One region of the Janthinobacterium kochi genome, then DNA from elsewhere that is predicted to be linked to it. Evidence: predicted binding sites of a transcription regulator. Region 1 holds the regulator's gene; the other holds the start of a gene.
What was found. The regulator sigma-54, encoded in region 1, starts transcription at its own class of promoters, with help from an activator protein. The targets are predictions, from matches to a motif close to TGGCANGNAANCTGCTTT.

Region 1 (9,839 bases):
GTGGAAATAGCCGCGCAAGGAGGCGTAGCGCTCCTCGCGCGCCGCCTGCACGCGGTGCACCACGCGGCGCAGGGGCACCCCCATCATGATCAGCGCGTGCGAAGCGAGCATCAGGCTGCCTTCCATCAATTCCGGCACCACTTCGGCCGCGCCCGCGCTTTTCAGCTGGTCGAGGTCGGTGTCGTCGTGACTGCGCACGATAACGGGCAAGGTCGGCGCCATTTCTTTAAGTAGATGCAATAACTTCAGTGCCGAGGGCGTATTCGCATACGTGATCACCACGGCGCTGGCGCGGTAGATGCCGGCCGCCACCAGGCTTTCGCGCCGGCCCGCGTCGCCATACGACACGTGGGCGCCGGCCAGCTGCGCTTCCTGCACCCGTTCCGGGTCCAGGTCCAGCGCGTGGTATTCGATCTTTTCTTCTGTCAGCAGGGTGGCCAGGCTTTGCCCGCTGCGCCCGAAGCCGGCGATCAGCACGTGTTTCTGCGAGGCCATGGTGCGCGTGGCGATTTTCGTCAGGGCCAGCGATTGCATCATCCAGTCGTTGGCGGCCAGTTTCATGACGATGGCGTCGGACTTGGCGATGAGGAAGGGCGCCACCAGCATCGACAGCACCATGGCCGCCAGCACCACTTGCACGACGAACGGGTCCATCAGCTTGATGCCGCCGGCCAGGTTCAGCAGCACGAAGCCGAACTCGCCCGCCTGCGCCAGTCCCAGTCCCGTGCGCAAGGCCACGCCGTTGCTGGACCCGAACAGCCGGGCCAGGCCCGCGATCAGGGCGAATTTCAGCAGCACGGGGCCGCACAGCAGCAGCAAGACCAGCCACCAGTTGTCGAGTACCACGCGGATATTGAGCAGCATGCCGACGGTGATGAAGAACAGGCCCAGCAGCACGTCGCGGAATGGCTTGATATCCTCTTCCACCTGGTGCTTGAATTCCGTCTCGGAAATGAGCATGCCGGCAACAAACGCCCCCAGGGCCAGCGACAGCCCGGCCCGTTCCGTGATCCAGGCCGCACCCAGCGTGATCAGGAGCAGGTTGAGCATGAACAATTCTTGCGAGCGGCGCTTGGCGACGATGGTGAGCCAGCCCCGCACCAGTTTCTGGCCGATGAACAAGAGCAAAATGAGTACGACCAGGGCCTTGCCGCCGGCCCAGGCCAGGGTTTCGGCCAGGTTGTCCGAATCGCGCGTGAGGGCGGGAATCAGGATCAGCAGCGGCACCACGGCCAAGTCCTGGAACAGCAAAATGCCGATGATCTTGCGGCCGTGTTCGCTTTCGAGTTCCAGCCGTTCCGTGAGCATTTTGGAGACGATGGCCGTCGACGACATGGCCAGCGCACCGCCCAGGGCGAACGCGGCTTGCCAGCTCAGGTGGATGTAGGCGGACAGGTAGCGCCCGACAAACCAGCCGAAGACGACGGTGGCAATGATGGTGGTGACCACTTGCGCCATGCCAAGGCCGAAAACGATGCGCCGCATGGCGAGGAACTTGGGCAGAGAAAACTCGAGCCCGATGGAAAACATCAGGAAGACGACGCCGAACTCGGCAAGGGTGTGACTGGCCTCGTTTTCCGCTGCCAGGCCCAGCGCGTGGGGGCCAATGACGATGCCGACGGCCAGGTAGCCCAGCATGGGCGGCAAATGCAACATTCTGAAAGCGACCACGCCCAGCACGGCGCTGCCGAGTAACATCAGGGTCAGTTCAAGCGAGGAAAACATGGGTTGCCCGGTACGGTCAATGGAAATCGTTGTTTGTTGTGACTGGCAAGTTTTTTGCTTTCCTAATTCGTTTATACTTTGGGCATGAGTGTAACCCATGAAAAAACAATGCTGAAAGCTTTTGATCGAATTGACATGCAAGCGACGACCGAGCGCGCCGTCGCGCTGGCCCGCACCACCTTGCAGATCGAGTCCGACGCCATCGTTGCGCTGCACGCGCGCCTGGCCACGGACGACAGCGTGGGCCGCGCCGTGGCGATGTTGCTGCAATGCAAGGGCCGTGTCGTCGTCTCCGGCATCGGCAAGTCTGGCCATATCGCGCGCAAGATTGCCGCCACCCTCGCTTCCACCGGCACGCCGGCCCTGTTCGTGCATCCGGCCGAAGCGGCCCATGGCGACTTGGGCATGGTCACCTCGGACGATGCTTTTATTGCCATATCGTACTCCGGCGAATCGTCGGAACTGATGGCCATCATGCCCGTCGTCAAGCGCATGGGTGGCGTGCTCATTTCCATGACGGGCAAACCGAACTCCAGCCTGGCCCAGCTGGCCGACGTGCACCTCGATATTTCTGTTGAGAAAGAAGCCTGTCCGCTGAACCTGGCGCCGACGGCCAGCACCACCGTCACCCTGGCCTTGGGCGACGCGATCGCCGTGGCCTTGCTCGACTTGCGCGGCTTCAAGGAAGAAGATTTCGCCCGCTCGCACCCGGGCGGCGCCCTGGGCCGTCGTCTGCTCACGCATGTGCATGACGTCATGCGCAGCGGCGAACGGGTACCGAAGGTGCCCGTGGACGCTTCCTTGCTGCAGGCGCTGGAAGAAATGACGAAGAAGGGCATGGGCATGACGGCCATCGTCGACGCGGACAACCGCCCCGTGGGCGTGTTTACCGATGGCGACTTGCGCCGCATGTTCGAGCGCGTGCAGGATTTCACGCAAGTGGCGATCCGCGACGTCATGCATGCGCAACCGCGCAGCATCGCGCCCGAACGCCTGGCTGTCGATGCCGTGGCCGTGATGGAGCAGTTCCGCATCAACCAGATGCTGGTCGTCGATGCCGACGGCAAGCTGGTGGGCGCCCTGCATATCCATGACCTGACGCAAGCGAAGGTGATCTAATGGATAGCGTAGCGGACAACCTGGCGCGCGCGGCCAAGGTCAAACTGATGATCTTTGACGTCGATGGCGTGCTCACCGACGGCAGCCTGCATTTCGGCCCCGATGGCGAGATGATGAAAACGTTTAATGTGTATGATGGCCTGGGCATCAAGCTGCTGCAGGAATCGGGCGTGCAGACGGCCATCATCAGCGCGCGCCGCTCGGCCATTACGGCCCGCCGCGCGCAAGACCTGGGCATTACTCATGTGCACCAGGGCGGTCACGACAAGCTGACGCCGTTTCGCGAACTGCTGGCGCTGACGGGCTTGACGGAAGAGCAATGCGGCTATATCGGCGACGATGTCATCGATGCGCCCATCCTGCGCCGCGTGGGCTTTGCCGTCAGCGTGCCGGGCGGGCGTCCGGAAGCGCTGGACCTGGCGCACCATGTGACGCAAGCCGGCGGCGGGCGCGGCGCGGTGCGCGAAATCTGCGAATTCCTGCTGCGCGCCCAGGACAACTATGCGCGCGTCATGGCGCCGTTCCTGGAGTGAGGCGCGGCGCCTCGCCAGTGACCTTTGAAAGAGTGAAGCCCTATGCGTAAGCCAGGAGGCGCCCATCGCTGGCGCATGATTTTTACCGTGCTGGGCGCGGTCGTCGTCGCGCTCGGCAGCTTTTGGCTGCTCGAAGTGATGAACAAGAATAGCCAGGACATCACGGCCAGCAAGCATCTGGATGAGCCCGACTATTTCATCACCAATTTCAGCATGGTGCGCATGGACTTGACGGGTAAGCCCAGCTATATCGTGTCGGGTACCAAGCTCACGCATTATCCGCTGGACGATTCGTCCGATATCGACCAGCCCTTCGTGCGCAAGCTCACGCCCGGCATGCCGCCGTTGAATATGAATGCGGAACTGGCGCATATCGACCAGGACAATACCCGGCTGCAACTGTACCGCAAGGTCGTGATCGACCGGGTGGCCAGTCCGAAGGCGCAGAACCTGACAGTCAAGACGGAAGCGCTGACGGTGTTCCCGGATGAGGAAAGAATGGAAACGGACGTGCCTGTCGATATTCTGACGGGCGCCTCGCGCATCAATGGCATCGGCATGAAGGCCAATAATGCCACCGGCGTGGTGGAAGTGCAGAATGCGCTGCGCATGGTCCTCCCGCCGAAACCGCGCCCGGCCGCGGCGGCAAAATGACAGAATGAAACAAGGAAACCATACTATGAAGAATATCTTGCTGATGACCGTATTTTCCCTGGCCATCATGGGCGTGGCGCATGCCGAGAAGGCCGATTCCGAGAAGGAAGCCGTCATCACGGCACGTAGCGGCCACGTCGATGACGTCAAGCAGGTGCGTACCCTGACGGGCGACGTCGTGCTGGTCAAGGGGACGCTGACCATGAAGGCGGGCCGGGCCCTGATCACGGAAGACCCGCAAGGCTACCAGTTCATTACTTTCTGGGCCGATCCCGGCAAGCTGGCCACCTTCCGCCAGAAGCGCGATGGCGCGGGCGACCTGTGGGTCGAAGGCGAAGCAGAGCGCGTGGAATACGACAACAAGACGGAAGTGGTAAAACTGTTTTCCAAGGCCAAGGTGACGCGCCTGGAAGGCTCGAAAGCGACCGACGTGGCCAATGGCGCCTTCATTTCGTATGACAGCCGCAAGGAAGAGTTTGCGATGGAAAATTCCAACAGCGGCACCAGCACCCCGGATGGCGGCAGCGTGCGCATGGTGATCCAGCCGAAGACCAAGGCACCGGCGGCGGAGAAAGCGCCGGCCACGCCTGCGCCAGGAAATAAATAATGGACAATACACGTTGCGGCAGCACCCTGATCGTTCGCGGGCTGCAAAAAACCTATGGCAAGCGGCAGGTCGTGCATGACGTCTCGCTGCAAGTCGAATGTGGCGAAGTGGTGGGTTTGCTGGGGCCGAACGGCGCCGGCAAGACCACCTCGTTCTACATGATCGTCGGCCTGGTGCCGTCGGACGGCGGCAGCATCGATATCAGCGGCGTGGACATTTCCCGCCTGCCGATCCACCGCCGCGCGCAGATGGGCCTGTCGTATCTGCCGCAGGAAGCGTCTGTGTTTCGCAAGCTGACGGTGGAAGATAATATCCGCGCCGTGCTGGAAATCCAGACCGTCGAAGGCCGTCCCCTGAAGAAGGCCGAGATCGAGGAGCGCCTGGATAAACTGCTGGCCGACTTGCAGATTGAAAAGTTGCGCGAGAACCAGGCGCTGTCCCTGTCGGGCGGCGAGCGGCGCCGCGTGGAAATTGCCCGCGCGCTGGCTACCGACCCGCGTTTCGTGCTGCTCGACGAACCGTTTGCCGGTGTCGACCCCATCGCCGTGATCGAGATCCAGCGTATCGTGCGCTTCTTGAAGGAGCGCAATATCGGCGTGCTGATCACCGATCATAATGTGCGCGAGACGCTGGGTATCTGCGACCGTGCCTACATCATCAACCAGGGCTCCGTGCTGGCGTCGGGACGCCCCGATGACATCATCGCCAACGAGTCGGTACGCCGGGTCTATCTGGGCGAACACTTCCGTATGTGAGCCAATGAAACAATCATTGCAGCTGCGCACTTCGCAGCACCTGGCACTGACGCCGCAGTTGCAGCAATCGATACGCCTGTTGCAATTGTCTACCCTGGAATTGCACCAGGAACTAGAGCAACTGCTGACGGACAATCCCTTGCTCGAGCGCCTCGATGACCCGCTCGACCGTTCGCTGCGCCTGCTGTCCGACGGGGCATTGAGTTCCACGGCCGCGCCGGCCGAAGCACCGCCCCAGCCGCCAGGCCAGGATGCGCCTGCAGCACCGGCCGAAGCAGAAACCTTTGACGGCGAGGCGGGCGAGGGCCCGGCCGCCGCGGATGGCGGCGACAGCGACTGGAGCGAGGCGAGCCGGGGCAAGGCGCCCGACGACGAAGATTCCCGTCCGCAACTCGAAGCCCACCACTGCACCCTGCGCGAACACTTGATGGAGCAGATGCGCGTGACGGTGCTCGAATTGCGTGACCGCGCGCTGGTCGAGCTGATCATCGATGCGCTCGACGACAATGGCTACCTGGAAGAGTCGCTCGACGACATCCTGGCGCGCCTGCCGGAAGAACTGGAAATCGACGCCGACGAGATGCGCACGGCCTTGTCTCTGCTGCAAAGTTTCGATCCGCCCGGCGTGGGCGCGCGCAATGCGTCCGAATGCCTGGCGCTGCAAATCAAGCGTTTGCCGCATATTGCCATGGTGACGCGGCGCATGGCCCTTGTTATCGTGGAAAAGCATCTGGCCTGGTTTGCCCAGCGCGATTTCAACAAGCTGAAAAAAGCACTCGATTGCGATGAGGAAGACTTGCGCGAAGCACAGACCGTGATTCGCCAGTGCAATCCGCATCCGGGTGCCGTCTTTGCCTCGGATGTGTCCGATTACGTGGTGCCCGACGTCGTCGTCAAGCGCGCGCGCAATGGCTGGCAAGTGACCCTGAACAATGACGTCATGCCGCGCCTGCGCGTCAACGCCATGTACGCCAACCTGCTCAAGCAGGGCAAGGGTGAGGGTGCCATGGGCGCACAGTTGCAGGAAGCCAAGTGGCTGATCAAGAATATGCGCCAGCGCTTCGACACGATCCTGCGCGTGGCGCAGGCGATAGTAGAAAGACAAAAGAACTTTTTCTCGCATGGGGCCGTTGCCATGCGCCCCCTTGTGCTCCGTGAAATAGCTGATACACTGGGTTTACACGAGAGTACGATCTCGCGGGTAACAACTCAAAAGTACATGCTGACCCCGCACGGCATGTTCGAGTTGAAATATTTCTTTGGTAGCCACGTCGCCACCGAAGCGGGGGGCGAAGCGTCATCGACGGCGATACGGGCATTGATCGTGCAACTGACAGGAGCTGAAGACCCTAAAAATCCTTTATCCGACAGTAAGATTGCGGACATGCTGGGGGAACAAGGCATGGTGATTGCGCGACGTACTGTTGCCAAATACCGGGAAGCGTTGAAAATTCCGCCAGTGAGCCTGCGTAAGTGTTTGTAAGTTTTTTTCGGTTCCTCTGCGGGCCGGAGTCGATGGACCGCACGAACCCGATCATCTTTAGGAGTGTGTATGAATCTCACCATCAGCGGACATCATCTCGAAGTCACACCAGCCATCCGTGAATACGTACAAACGAAGCTGGAGCGTGTGAAACGTCATTTCGATCAAGTTATCGATATTGCCGTGATTCTGACCGTGGATAACCTCAAAGAGAAAGAAAAACGTCAAAAGGCCGAAGTCAACCTGCGTCTGAGTGGCAAGACCGTCTACGTGGAAAGCCTGGCGCACGACCTGTATGCCGCCATCGATACCCTGATCGACAAGCTGGACAGGCAAGTGATGAAGTACAAAACCAAAGTGCAAGGGCACGGTAAAGAGGCGATCAAGCATCTGCCAGACAACTCAGAGGAAGACGCCGTCGTCGCCGTCTAAGGCCACCCGCTTCCAGCAGTTGTGATCAACTAAGGGCGCACATCTTGCGCCCTTTTTTGCGCCCGGACCTGTTGAACGCAATGTTCCCCGTGCAGGCGCTAGAATGTTTGCACTTTCACTTCTTTCCTGCCTGCCATGAGCGACTTCGTCCAGACCTCCATCCGCAATCGCACGGGCCACATCGTGCTCGACCGCCCGAAAGCCTTGAATTCCCTGTCGCTGGATATGGTGCGCGCGCTGAGTGCGGCCCTGCTGGCCTGGCGCGACGATCCGCAGGTGGACGCCGTCATCATTCGCTCCAGCAGCGACAAGGCCCTGTGCGCCGGCGGCGACATCCGTTTCTTTTACGATGCGGGCCTGGCCACGCCGCAAGGCGGCAGCGCCCAGCTGGAAGATTTTTTTACGGAAGAATATGCGCTAAACCATTTGATTCATTTCTATCCGAAACCGTATATCGCCGTGATGGATGGCGTAGTCATGGGCGGCGGCATGGGCGTGGCGCAAGCCGGGCCAGGCAACCGCCTGCGCATCGTCACGGGCCGCACGCGCATGGCCATGCCGGAAGTCAATATTGGTTTGTTTCCCGACGTGGGCGGCAGCTATTTCCTTTCCCGCCTGGCCGGTCAGCTGGGCCTGTACCTGGGCTTGACGGGTTTGACGATCAACGCGGCCGATGCCCTGTACACGGACCTGGCCGATGTGTACTTGCCCGAGGCGCAGATGGGCTCGCTGCTGGATCTGTTCGAATCGACGCCGGGCGAGGCCTTGCCGGTGGCCATCAAGGCACTGGCTGCGCCGTTCCACCCCGAGGTGGGGGCTTCTCCTCTGGCCACGGCGCGCGCGGCGCTGGACCGCCATTTCGGCGCCCCTTCCGTGGCCGCCATCATGGCTTCGCTGGCACAAGACGACAGCGCGTTCGCCGCCAAGGCCCTGGCGGCCATGCGCCTGCGTTCGCCGCTGATGATGTCGGTGACCCTGGAATTGCTGCAGCGTGGCGCCCGCCTGGGGGTGGCCGATTGCCTGCGCATGGAGCGCACGGTGGTGCGCCACAATTTCGCGCATGGCGAAGTGATCGAGGGCGTGCGCGCGCTCGTGGTCGACAAGGACAATGCGCCGCGCTGGAGTCCGGCCAGCCTCGACGAGGTCGATGCGGCCATGGTGGCGCGTTTCTTTGCGCCCGTCTGGCCGGCGTCAGCGCATCCACTGCGCCACCTCGACTGATTAAGCGCGCTCGCGGTGGCGCAAGACTACGCGCTCGTTCGGCCCGAAATACTGCGCCAGCCGTTCCGCCATGTACACGGAGCGGTGCTGGCCGCCCGTGCAGCCCAGGGCCACCGTCAGGTAGCTGCGGTTGTCGGACTTGAATGACGGCAACCATTTTTCGATGAAGGCGCGGATGTCGGCCAGCAGTTCCAGCGCGCTCGGTTGCGCGTCGAGGAAGGCGATCACGGGCGCGTCGCGGCCGTCGAGCGGGCGCAGCGCCAAGTCGTAATAGGGATTGGGCAAGGCCCGCACGTCGAAGACGAAATCGGCGTCCAGCGGCACGCCCAGTTTGAAGGCGAACGATTCAAAGAACAGGGTCAGCGGGGCGCGTTCGGAGGCGACGATATCCTTGATCCAGGCGCGCAATTTGTTGGCGCTCAGTTCCGAGGTGTCGATCACATGGCCCAGCTGTTCGATGGCAGACAGGCGTTCGCGCTCTTCCGAGATGCATTCGATCAGGGTGCGGCGGCTGGCCGGATTCTGGTTCGGACGCAATTCGTGCGACAGGGGATGGCTGCGCCGCGTTTCGGAGAAGCGCGCCACCAGCGAATGCGTGGTGGCCGTCAAAAACATGACCTTGACGTCGTGCCCCTGGTCGCGCAGCAGGGCCACGTTGTGCGGCAGGCTGGTCAGCGACTCGGCGCTGCGCGCATCGACGGCGACGGCCAGTTGCGGCGTACCTTCGTCGAGCAGCGTTTGCACCAGACTGGGCAGCAAGGCCGGCGGCAGGTTGTCGACACAATAATAGCCGGTATCTTCCAGCACATTGAGCGCGACGGATTTACCGGAACCGGATATTCCGGTGATAAGGACGATATGCATACGCCGATCATACAATAAAGATCGGCGCTGCGCTCCCAAGGCAATGATCTTTACAAATTATTGCAATTATTGTTCGAGCATTGCTTGTATTTAATTGTTGCCATTGACGTCAATGTGGGGTCAGACCCGTCGGGTCGGACCCCGGTAATTAGTCACCACTCATTGCCAACCGCTGGTGTAGCAGGGGGTTCGGAGAGCCTTGCTCTCCGCCTGCGCAACGGTTCGCCCTTGCAAGGGCGAACTCCTTGGCAACATTAATCGCCACTCATGGCGAGTCGTTGCCGTTCCATAAACTCCTGCAAGGTATCGATGCCGCGCAACTGCAAAATCGTGTTGCGCACGGCCGCTTCCAGCAGCACGGCGATGTTGCGGCCGGCGGCGACGGGGATGACGACCTTGCGCACGGGCAAGCCGAGCACGTCTTCCGTGGGGAACAGGAAAGGCAG
Region 2 (9,839 bases), on a different contig from region 1:
CTGGCGATCCACGTTCGCATGCGACAGCCAGCTCTTTGCGCTGGTGATCAACCGGCCGGGTACCTGGGCGCCGAGCTGGCGCGCGAGCGCGCCCAGCACTGGCGGTTCCTCGCCCGCCGCCTCGACTTGTGGCCACGGCAGCTGCAAGTCGCCCGCCGCCAGTTCGCCGGCGGCAGGGTGGTAGCGCAGCGAGGGCAACAGGGGGCGTGCGCCCACTTCGCCGGGAGCGACCAGTTGCTCGATGGCGAACAGGTTTATTCCTGCCTGCGCATCGGCCGCATTGGCATAGGCCACTACCGTGTTGGTGGTGCCCAGGTCGATGCCGACCAGGAAGGCCGGCTTGCCCACAGCGCTGCGCATGCTTATGGCTGCGGCGTGCCGCGCACGTCGAATTCCACTTTCCAGCGCTCGGCGCCGTCAGGGGAAACGGCCAGCAGCTCCAGCGTGCCCGCTTCCGTGACGCGCGCGTGCAGTTTCACTTGCACCACGTCGCCGGCCGACCGGCCTTCGGCGGATAACGTCGCCTGGATTTCGCTCAGCTCCTGCAATTCATCGGGGCCCCAGAAATCGAGCAGGTCGCCGATCTGGTCGTTGCGCCGCGTGGACGAGGCGAAGAAGCGGAAGTGCACAGGTTCGCCCACCACCAGGCCGAATTGCTGGCCTGGCAGTTCCAGTTCGCTGCCTTCTTCCATGCCAAACGGCGCTACGCACAGGGCCTGGATCGGCGGTTCCATGCCGGGGATGGCCGGCATGGCCGATTCGATGGCGACGTAGAAGGCGCTGGCCGTGCCGCCGCGGATGCGCACGCCATGGCCGCGCCGCACGTAGCTGTAGTAGGCGGCGCCACGCGCCACGGCCAGGTCCAGGTCGGCCCCGGCCAGCATGCGCGCCGGTTCCGCGCCTTCCAGGTACAGCCAGTCGTTGACTGTCGCCATGATGCGCTGCACCAGCAGGTCCGACTTGAAGACGCCGCCGTTGAACAGCACGGCCGTCGGGTGCAAAAAGCTGGCGCCATCCGCCTGGCGGCCGGCAAAACCTTCCAGTTCGCTGGTGGCCGCCAATTGCCGGCCCAAAAACGCCGCCAGGTGGCGCGTGATGGCCGCGTCCTGCGCATATGGCAAGCCCAGTTGCGTCAGGCCGGCGCGCGTGCGCACGGCAGGGCGGCTCGACGCTTCCACCTGCGGGAAGAAGCCGTCGAGGATGAAGGTGGACACTTCCGCGCGCGTCAGTTCCGTGCGGATGGAGCCGCCGATCAGTTTCGAGCCGCGGCTCGGCACGACTATCGGTGCCGTTTCCATGCCGCTGTCGGCCAGCAGGCTTTCCTTGGCGCTGCGGCAGCCATAAGTGAGCGCGCGCATCTGCCAGGCGTCGAGGGTGGTGCCGTTGGCGGCCAGCTTGCGGGCCACCAGGTGGGCCAGTGCCAGGTCCATATTGTCGCCACCGAGCAGGATGTGTTCACCGACAGCCACGCGGTGCGGTTCCAGCACGCCATCGCGTTCGAGCACGGCGATCAGCGAAAAGTCGCTGGTGCCGCCGCCCACGTCGACGACCAGGATGATGTCGCCCGGCTTGACTTCCTTGCGCCAGCGCCCTTCGCTGGTCTGGATCCAGCTGTACAGGGCCGCTTGCGGCTCTTCCAGCAAGGTCAATGCGGTGTAGCCGGCCGCCTGCGCCGCTTCCATCGTCAGCTCACGCGCGGCCGGGTCAAACGAGGCGGGGATGGTGACGGTGATTTCCTGCTCGGCGAACGGCGCTTGCGGGTGGGCGTTGTCCCAGGCCTGGCGCAAGTGCGTCAGGTAGCGCGTGGCGGCCGTGATGGGCGAAATGCGCGCCACTTCCGCCGGCGCGTCGTTTGGCAGGATGGCCGCGCGGCGGTCCACGCCCGGGTGGCACAGCCAGCTTTTCGCGCTGGAGACCAGACGGATGGGCGTGGTGGCGCCGCGGCTGCGGGCCATTTCGCCCACGACGAACGGTGCTTCGGCTTCCTCGGTGACCCAGGGCAGGGCCAGGTCGCCCGCCGCCACTTCGTCGGCGTGCGGCAGGTAGACGAAGGAAGGTAGCAGAGGCAGCTCTTCGACGGTGCCGGGCGCCGATAATTGCGGCACTTTCAGCACGCCATGGCTGGACTGTTCGCCATCGCTTTCGACCAGGTTCACATACGACAGGGCGCTGTGGGTGGTGCCCAGGTCGATGCCGATGGCGTAGCGCGGGCCAGGGTTGACGGTATCGTTCACAGTTCCACCTCGGCTGGCGCCAGGATGGCGGCGTCGTGCTGCTCGATCAGTTTCGGCAGGCGCACACTGGAGGCGCGCCAGCCGCGGTGGCTGAGTGTGCCCGTGAATGGCGCGGAACCGACGACGTTGCCCGTCAGGCGTACCTGGGCGCTGTCAAAGCCTTCCTGCAGGACGATGCGGCTGCCTTCGGCTTCCTGGCGCACGGCCTCGATGGTGAAGTATTCGCGCATCACCTTGGCGCAGCCTTCGTGCACCACGCGGGCGGCCGCGCCGATGTCGGCATCGGCATGGCTGCCCAGGTTTTCCTGGGTGAAGTCGATCAGGCGCGCTTCGCGTTGCAGCAGGGCCAGCAATTGCAGGGCGGCGTCCGGTGTCGCTTCCTTCAAAATGATGGGTGCGGCGGCTGGTGCCGGGGCAGGGGCCACCGGCACCACGGGGGCGGCCTCGGGCAAGGACAGTTTTTCCACGCGGGCCGCATAGGCGGCGTCCGACAGGGTGCTGAAGAAGGCGCCGAAAGCCAGCGGGATGCGGCGCCAGAACGATGGGTGGGACGATGAAGTGTTCATAGGGAACTCGTTTCTCTGATCTGTAGGGGTGGCGTCGGCGGCGGGGGCCGCTTCGCAGGGTAGTGCATGTGCCGCGCCAATATGGCCGGCTGCGTTTGCCCGCATGATACCAGCTACGGCGCCGGCGCCAAAGCCGCAGCGGCCGCTCACTGCGGGGAACAGGCCGCATTTTTATTGCGCTGGCGCAGAAGAACAGCGGATAGGCCCGTCTTTCGACTAAAATCGCCCCTTGTTTTTTCCTCATGATTTTTATGTGGCAATAAACTTGGCATGCGCAAGGCCACGCATCACGCTTAACTAACAAGATAACAAGAGGAATCCATGAACACCCGTTTATACACAGGCATGCGGCTGCTGGCAGTGGCCGGCATGATCGTGCTGGCCGGCTGCGGCAGCAAGGGCGAGAGCGGCGGGCAATCTAGCGCCGCGCGCCTCGATGGCAAGGAAAAAGGCAGCGAGTTTCTTGCCTATGAACACAATGTCAGCGTCGATACGCACGAGGCGCAAGTGCGGCCCCTGTATGAAAAAGTGGTCGCCGCCTGCAAGGCCGATACGGAAAACGGCTGTCTGCTGCTCGACTCGAGCGTCGACAGTGGCCGTTACCTACATGCGCGCATCAGCATGCGCGCCAAGCCGGCCGGCATCAAGAAGCTCGTCGCGCTGGTCGCGGCCGAAGGCGTCGTCACCAGCGAGGGCACCAAGGTGGAAGACCTGGGTCGTCCTGTGCTCGACAGCAAGAAACGCCTGGACATGCTCAAGCAATACCAGGCCCAGCTGCAAGACCTGGAAAAGCGCTCGGGCACGAACGTCGACGCCCTCATCAAAGTGACCAAGGAACTGGCCACCGTGCAAGTGGAACTGGAGCAGGCGACGGCGGCCAATGCGCTGTTGATGCAGCGCATCGACACAGACTTGCTGACTGTGGCCATCAGCGCCGAAGGCAAGCAGTCGTTTTGGCGCCCCGTCAAGCGGGCGCTGGGCAATTTCACGGAAAACCTGTCGGAAGGCGTGGCCAACGCCATCACGGCCATGGCCTACATCCTGCCGTGGCTGATCGCTTTCGTGCTGCTGTTCCCGCTGGGACGCAAGGGCTGGCGCCGCTTGAGAGGCCTGCCGCGCAAGGATTGATGCGTATGGATTAACTTCTTCGGCGCACCGTTTTACGGCAATTTGAAACCTGGCTGCACAGTCCTTGTGCAGCCAGGTTTTTTTTCGTGCGGCGAGAGCCGCATGCACCATGGCGCACGCCTGCCGGCGTTGGCATGCATTCTGCTTTAACAACATCGTATGCCCAGCTCGACCCCCACGAACCATTCACAGGAGTCCCCATGTCACGACGCATCATCCTGAAAGCGGCCGCCGCCGGCGCACTGGCCCTGGCCATGTCCACCACCATGCAGGCAGCCCTGGCCGCCGACACCATCAAGGTGGGCATCTTGCACTCCCTGTCGGGCACCATGGCCATTTCCGAAACGTCGCTGAAAGACGTGGCCCTGATGACGATCGCGGAAATCAATGCCAAGGGTGGCGTGCTGGGCAAGAAGCTGGAAGCCGTGGTGGTCGATCCCGCGTCGAACTGGCCCTTGTTCGCGGAAAAAGCGCGCCAGCTGGTGGCGCAGGATAAAGTTGCCGTCGTGTTCGGCTGCTGGACCTCGGTATCCCGCAAATCCGTCTTGCCCGTGTTCAAGGAACTCAACAGCCTGTTGTTTTACCCGGTGCAATACGAGGGCGAGGAGCTGGAAAAGAATGTGTTTTATACGGGCGCCGCGCCGAACCAGCAGGCGATTCCCGCCGTCGAATACCTGATGAGCAAGGATGGCGGCGGCGCCAAACGCTTCGTGCTGCTGGGCACGGATTATGTGTATCCGCGCACCACCAACAAGATCTTGCGCGCCTTTCTGAAAAGCAAAGGGGTCAAGGATAGCGATATCAGCGAGGTCTACACGCCGTTCGGTCACGCCGACTATCAAACCATCGTGGCCAACATCAAGAAGTTTTCCACGGGCGGCAAGACGGCCGTCATTTCCACCATCAATGGCGATTCCAACGTGCCGTTCTACAAGGAACTGGGCAATGCGGGCTTGAAAGCCACGGACGTGCCCGTCGTCGCGTTTTCCGTCGGCGAGGAGGAGCTGCGCGGCATCGATACCAAGCCCTTGCTCGGCCACCTGGCGGCATGGAATTATTTCGAGTCCGTCAAGAATCCCGTCAACGCGGCTTTCATCAAGCAGTGGAAGGCGTATGCCGTAGCGCAAAAATTGCCGAACGCGGGTTCCGTGGTGACGAACGACCCCATGGAAGCGACCTATGTGGGCATCCACATGTGGGCGCAAGCGGTGGAAAAAGCCAAATCGACGGACACGGACAAGGTGATCGCCGCCATGGCCGGGCAGAGCGTCAAGGCGCCGTCTGGCTTTACCCTGACCATGGACCCGACCAACCATCACTTGCACAAGCCCGTGATGATCGGCGAGATCAAGGCCGATGGGCAATTCAATGTCGTGTGGAAAACCAAGGAACCGATCCGCGCCCAGCCATGGAGCCCGTATATCAAGGGCAATGAGGGTAAGCAGAAGCTGTAAAGAGCTTGCGCGTCGAATCGTCATCGCAACCCCAGGCAAAGAGCAGGGGTCAGACCCGCCGGGTCTGACCCCTGTCCTTGCCTTGGGGGGTAAGGATGTCCATCGAGACATCTGCTTCAATAAAAGGACTCCATGCGCATGCAGCTCCTCCCCAAACTGCTGGTCCTCGCCTGCCTGTTGCTATCCTCGCTGGCGCAGGCCGTCATTCCTCCCGACTTGCTGAAACCGCTATCCGGCGATGACCCCGACGCCCGCTTGGCCGCCGTGGCCCAGATCGCCGCCCTGGCCACGCCCGAGGCAGCCAAGGTTCTGCAAGCCTTGCAGGACGACGCCTTGTACGCGGCGCCCGATGGCAAGGTGTATGTCGTCGATGGCGAGCAGGCGTATGACCCTGCAATTGGCCAGAACGTGCCGGTGCCGGAAGGCATCGACGGCGTGGTGGTCAACAACCGCTTGCGCGCGGCCGTGGCGGGCGCCTTGTCGGGCTTGCAGCTGCTGGCGCCGGAGCGCAGCGCCCGGCTGGCGGCCGCGCAAGCCTTGCAAAAGGCTGTCGATCCCGCGCAAATTGCCCTGATCCGCAAGGCGCTGGCGCAGGAGCGCGATGCTGACATCCAGCAGATATTGCAAGTGCTGATCGCCAGCGCCAACCTGCAGGCGCCGGACGCCGCCACGCGCAAGGCCGCCGTGCAGGCGCTGGCTGGCAGCAGCGATGCGCGCTTGCTGCCCGTGCTGCAAGCCATGCTGGAAAAGGAAGGTGAGGCGGACGAGGGTGTGCAGCTTGCCGCCATCGAGACCATGCGCCAGATCAAGGGACGAGTGTCACGCATGGAATTGGCCGGCAATGTGTTTTACGGCATTTCACTGGGCAGCGTGCTGCTGCTGGCCGCCCTGGGATTGGCCATCACGTTTGGCTTGATGGGCATCATCAATATGGCGCATGGCGAATTGCTGATGATAGGTGCTTACACGACCTATCTGTGCCAGCTGTTTTTCCGTACCTACCTGCCCGGCATGCAGGATGCGTACCTGTTGGCCGCGCTGCCTGCCGCATTTTTTGTTGCTGGCCTGGTGGGCGTGGTGCTGGAGCGCACGGTGATACGCTGGCTGTACGGGCGGCCGCTGGAAACCCTGCTGGCCACCTGGGGCATCAGCCTGATCCTCATGCAGCTTGTCCGCACGATCTTTGGCGCGCAAAACGTGGAAGTGGCCAATCCCGCCTGGATGTCGGGCGGCGTGACCGTGCTGGGTGGCCTCGTGCTGCCGTACAACCGGCTGGCCATCATCGTCTTCGCCATCGTCGTGGTAGTGGCCGTGTGGTTGATCCTGAACAAGACGCGCCTGGGCCTGTTCGTGCGGGCCGTGACGCAAAACCGCCGCATGGCCGATTGCGTGGGCGTGGCCACTGGCAAGGTCGACATGCTGACCTTCGGTCTCGGTTCCGGCATCGCCGGGCTGGGCGGCGTGGCCCTGTCGCAGCTGGGCAATGTGGGGCCGGACCTGGGCCAAAGCTACATCGTCGATTCCTTCATGGTGGTGGTGCTGGGCGGCGTGGGCCAGCTGGCCGGTACCGTGATCGCCGCGCTGGGCCTGGGCGAAGTCAATAAATTCCTCGAACCGGTGGCGGGTGCCGTGCTGGCGAAGATCGCCATTCTCGTGTTCATCATCATCTTTATCCAGCGCCGGCCGCAGGGCCTGTTTGCCATGAAGGGACGCAGCGTCGAATGACTACCTCCTATCAATCCCAACAGGGTCTGTTCACGCGGCCCGTCTGGCTGGCGATTGCCGCATGCACGGTACTGGCGGCGCTGTTGCCGGTTTTTAACCTGGCGTTTGCCGAAGGCCATGCGCTGCACGTGTCCGCCTACACGGTGGCGCTGGTGGGCAAGTTCATGTGCTACGCGCTGGCCGCGCTGGCGCTGGATCTCGTCTGGGGCTACACGGGCATCCTGTCGCTTGGCCACGGCGTGTTCTTTGCCCTGGGCGCGTATGCGCACGGCATGTATCTGATGCGCGCCATCGGCGAGCAGGGCCAGTACCACAGCAGCTTGCCCGATTTCATGGTCTTTCTCGACTGGAAAACCTACCCGTGGTACTGGGCGTTTACGGAACATTTCTGGTATTGCATGGCCCTCGTCGTGCTGGTGCCGGGCGTGCTGGCCTTTGTGTTTGGCTACTTTGCCTTTCGCTCGCGCATCAAGGGCGTGTATTTTTCCATCATCACGCAGGCGATGACGTATGCCTTCATGCTCTTGTTCTTCCGCAATGACACCGGCTTTGGCGGCAACAACGGTTTCACGGATTTCAAGACGATATTGGGCCACAGCATCACGGCACCCGCCACCCGGGCCGTGCTGTTCCTGCTGACGCTCACCTTCCTGCTGGTGGCCTTGATCGGTGCGCGCGCCATCGTCCGCTCGAAGCTGGGCCGCGTCCTGCAGGGCGTGCGCGACAGCGAGGCGCGCTTGATGTTCCTCGGCTACAACCCGCTATGGTTCAAGCTCTTTGTGTGGACTTTGTCGGCCGTGCTGTGCGGCATCGCCGGCGCCCTGTACGTGCCGCAGGTGGGCATCATCAATCCGTCCGAAATGTCACCGGCGAATTCCATCGAGATGGTCGTGTGGGTGGCCGTGGGCGGGCGCGGCACCTTGCTCGGCCCGATTTTGGGCGCCTTCACCGTGAACGGCTTGAAAAGCTGGTTCACGGCTGCCTTGCCGGAGTTGTGGCTGTTCGCGCTGGGCTTGCTGTTTATCGTCGTCACCCTGTTCATGCAGCAAGGCATGCTCGGTGTATTGAGCAAGCTCAAACGTAAAAAGGTGGCCGTCGTGGCAGAGGAGGCCGCATGAGCATCCGCATGTTGCCCGGCATGGCCAGCGCGGAAGCGGGCGCCACCTATTCGCGCGTGAAAGGCGAGGGCGTCGATACGACGCATGGCGCCATTTTGTACCTGGAAGACATCAGCGTGTCCTTCGATGGCTTCAAGGCGATTAACAAGCTGAGCCTGGATATTTCCGTGGGCGAGTTGCGCTGCATCATCGGCCCGAACGGTGCGGGAAAGACGACGATGATGGATGTCATCACGGGCAAGACGCGGCCCACGTCCGGCACGGCCTGGTTCGGGCAAACCATGAATCTGGCGACGATGACGGAAGCGCAAATTGCCCACGCGGGCATTGGCCGCAAGTTCCAGCGCCCCACCGTGTTCGAGCAGCACACGGTGTTCGATAACCTGGAACTGGCGATGAAGATGGACAAGCGCGTGGCGCCCACGCTGTTTGCCCGTTTGACGTCGGAGCAGGCGGGCAAGATCGAAGCGATCTTGCGCCTGATACGCCTCAATGGCCACGAGGCGCGGCCGGCCGGCTTGCTGTCGCATGGGCAAAAGCAGTGGCTGGAAATCGGCATGCTCTTGATGCAGGAGCCGCAGCTGATCCTGCTGGACGAACCGGTGGCCGGCATGTCGGATGCGGAAACGGCGCGCACGGCGGAGTTGCTCAATGAATTGCGCGGCAAGCATTCGATCATGGTGGTCGAGCACGATATGGGTTTCGTTACGGAGATTGCCCAGCAAGGCATTGTCACCGTGCTGCATGAAGGGGCCGTGCTGGCGCAGGGGCGCATGGACGAAGTGCAAGCCGACGAGCGGGTCATTGAAGTCTATCTGGGAAGGTAAGCCATGCTCGAAGTGCAACAATTAAATCAATACTATGGCTCCTCGCACACCTTGCGTGGCATCAACCTGTCGGCGCGCAAGGGTGAATGCCTGGCCTTGCTGGGCAGGAATGGTGTGGGCAAGACGACGCTCTTGAAATGCCTGATGGGCGTGCTGCCCGTGGCGCAGGGCCAGGTCGTGCTCGATGGCCGCGATATCACCAGGCTGGCGCCGCATGCGCGGGCAAAGCTGGGCATGGCGTATGTGCCACAGGGGCGCGACATCTTTGCTCGCCTGACTGTCGAGGAAAACTTGCTGATGGGCATGGCCGTCAAGACGGGCAGGCTAGCCTCGCGCATCGATCCCCACGTGTATGAGTTGTTTCCGGTATTGAAAGAGATGCTGCAGCGGCGTGGTGGCGATTTGTCCGGCGGGCAACAACAGCAGCTGGCCATCGCGCGCGCCTTGCTGGCCGAACCGCAGCTGATCATCTTCGATGAGCCGACGGAAGGCATCCAGCCCTCCGTCATCAAGGATATCGGCCGCGTGATCAGCCTGTTGAAACAGCGGGGCGACATGGCCATCGTACTGTGTGAACAGTATTTTGATTTTGCCCGCGAACTGGCCGACGAATTCATCGTACTGTCGCGCGGCAGTGTCGTCGCCAGCGGACTGGCTGCACAGATGGATGGCGAGGACGTGAGGCGGCACCTGGCCGTGTAAGGTCAGACGAGCTGGAACCAGCCCAGCATGGCGCCGGTCGCCAGCAGCCACAATAAATGGATTTTCGTGCGCCAGATGATGAGGC

Region 2: urtA (urea ABC transporter substrate-binding protein) is a predicted target of sigma-54. The motif match lies at 4,059-4,076, and genes of this name have one in related genera.

What each region holds. Positions count from the first base shown of each region.
Region 1 covers NZ_JBNYXO010000022.1:30,705-40,543, reverse strand. The annotation lists gene ACQ4WL_RS26655 (cation:proton antiporter domain-containing protein) at 1-1,725, opposite strand, end outside; gene ACQ4WL_RS26650 (KpsF/GutQ family sugar-phosphate isomerase) at 1,810-2,844, shown strand; gene ACQ4WL_RS26645 (KdsC family phosphatase) at 2,844-3,377, shown strand; gene lptC (LPS export ABC transporter periplasmic protein LptC) at 3,420-4,031, shown strand; gene lptA (lipopolysaccharide transport periplasmic protein LptA) at 4,057-4,638, shown strand; gene lptB (LPS export ABC transporter ATP-binding protein) at 4,638-5,393, shown strand; gene ACQ4WL_RS26625 (RNA polymerase factor sigma-54) at 5,398-6,876, shown strand; gene hpf (ribosome hibernation-promoting factor, HPF/YfiA family) at 6,946-7,308, shown strand; gene ACQ4WL_RS26615 (enoyl-CoA hydratase/isomerase family protein) at 7,444-8,529, shown strand; gene rapZ (RNase adapter RapZ) at 8,530-9,393, opposite strand; gene hprK (HPr(Ser) kinase/phosphatase) at 9,648-9,839, opposite strand, start outside.
Region 2 covers NZ_JBNYXO010000001.1:419,976-429,814, forward strand. The annotation lists gene ACQ4WL_RS02020 (Hsp70 family protein) at 1-360, opposite strand, end outside; gene ACQ4WL_RS02025 (Hsp70 family protein) at 363-2,234, opposite strand; gene ACQ4WL_RS02030 (DUF2760 domain-containing protein) at 2,231-2,800, opposite strand; gene ACQ4WL_RS02035 (DUF4349 domain-containing protein) at 3,122-3,928, shown strand; gene urtA (urea ABC transporter substrate-binding protein) at 4,129-5,382, shown strand; gene urtB (urea ABC transporter permease subunit UrtB) at 5,521-7,107, shown strand; gene urtC (urea ABC transporter permease subunit UrtC) at 7,104-8,225, shown strand; gene urtD (urea ABC transporter ATP-binding protein UrtD) at 8,222-9,052, shown strand; gene urtE (urea ABC transporter ATP-binding subunit UrtE) at 9,056-9,754, shown strand; gene ACQ4WL_RS02065 (chromate transporter) at 9,757-9,839, opposite strand, start outside.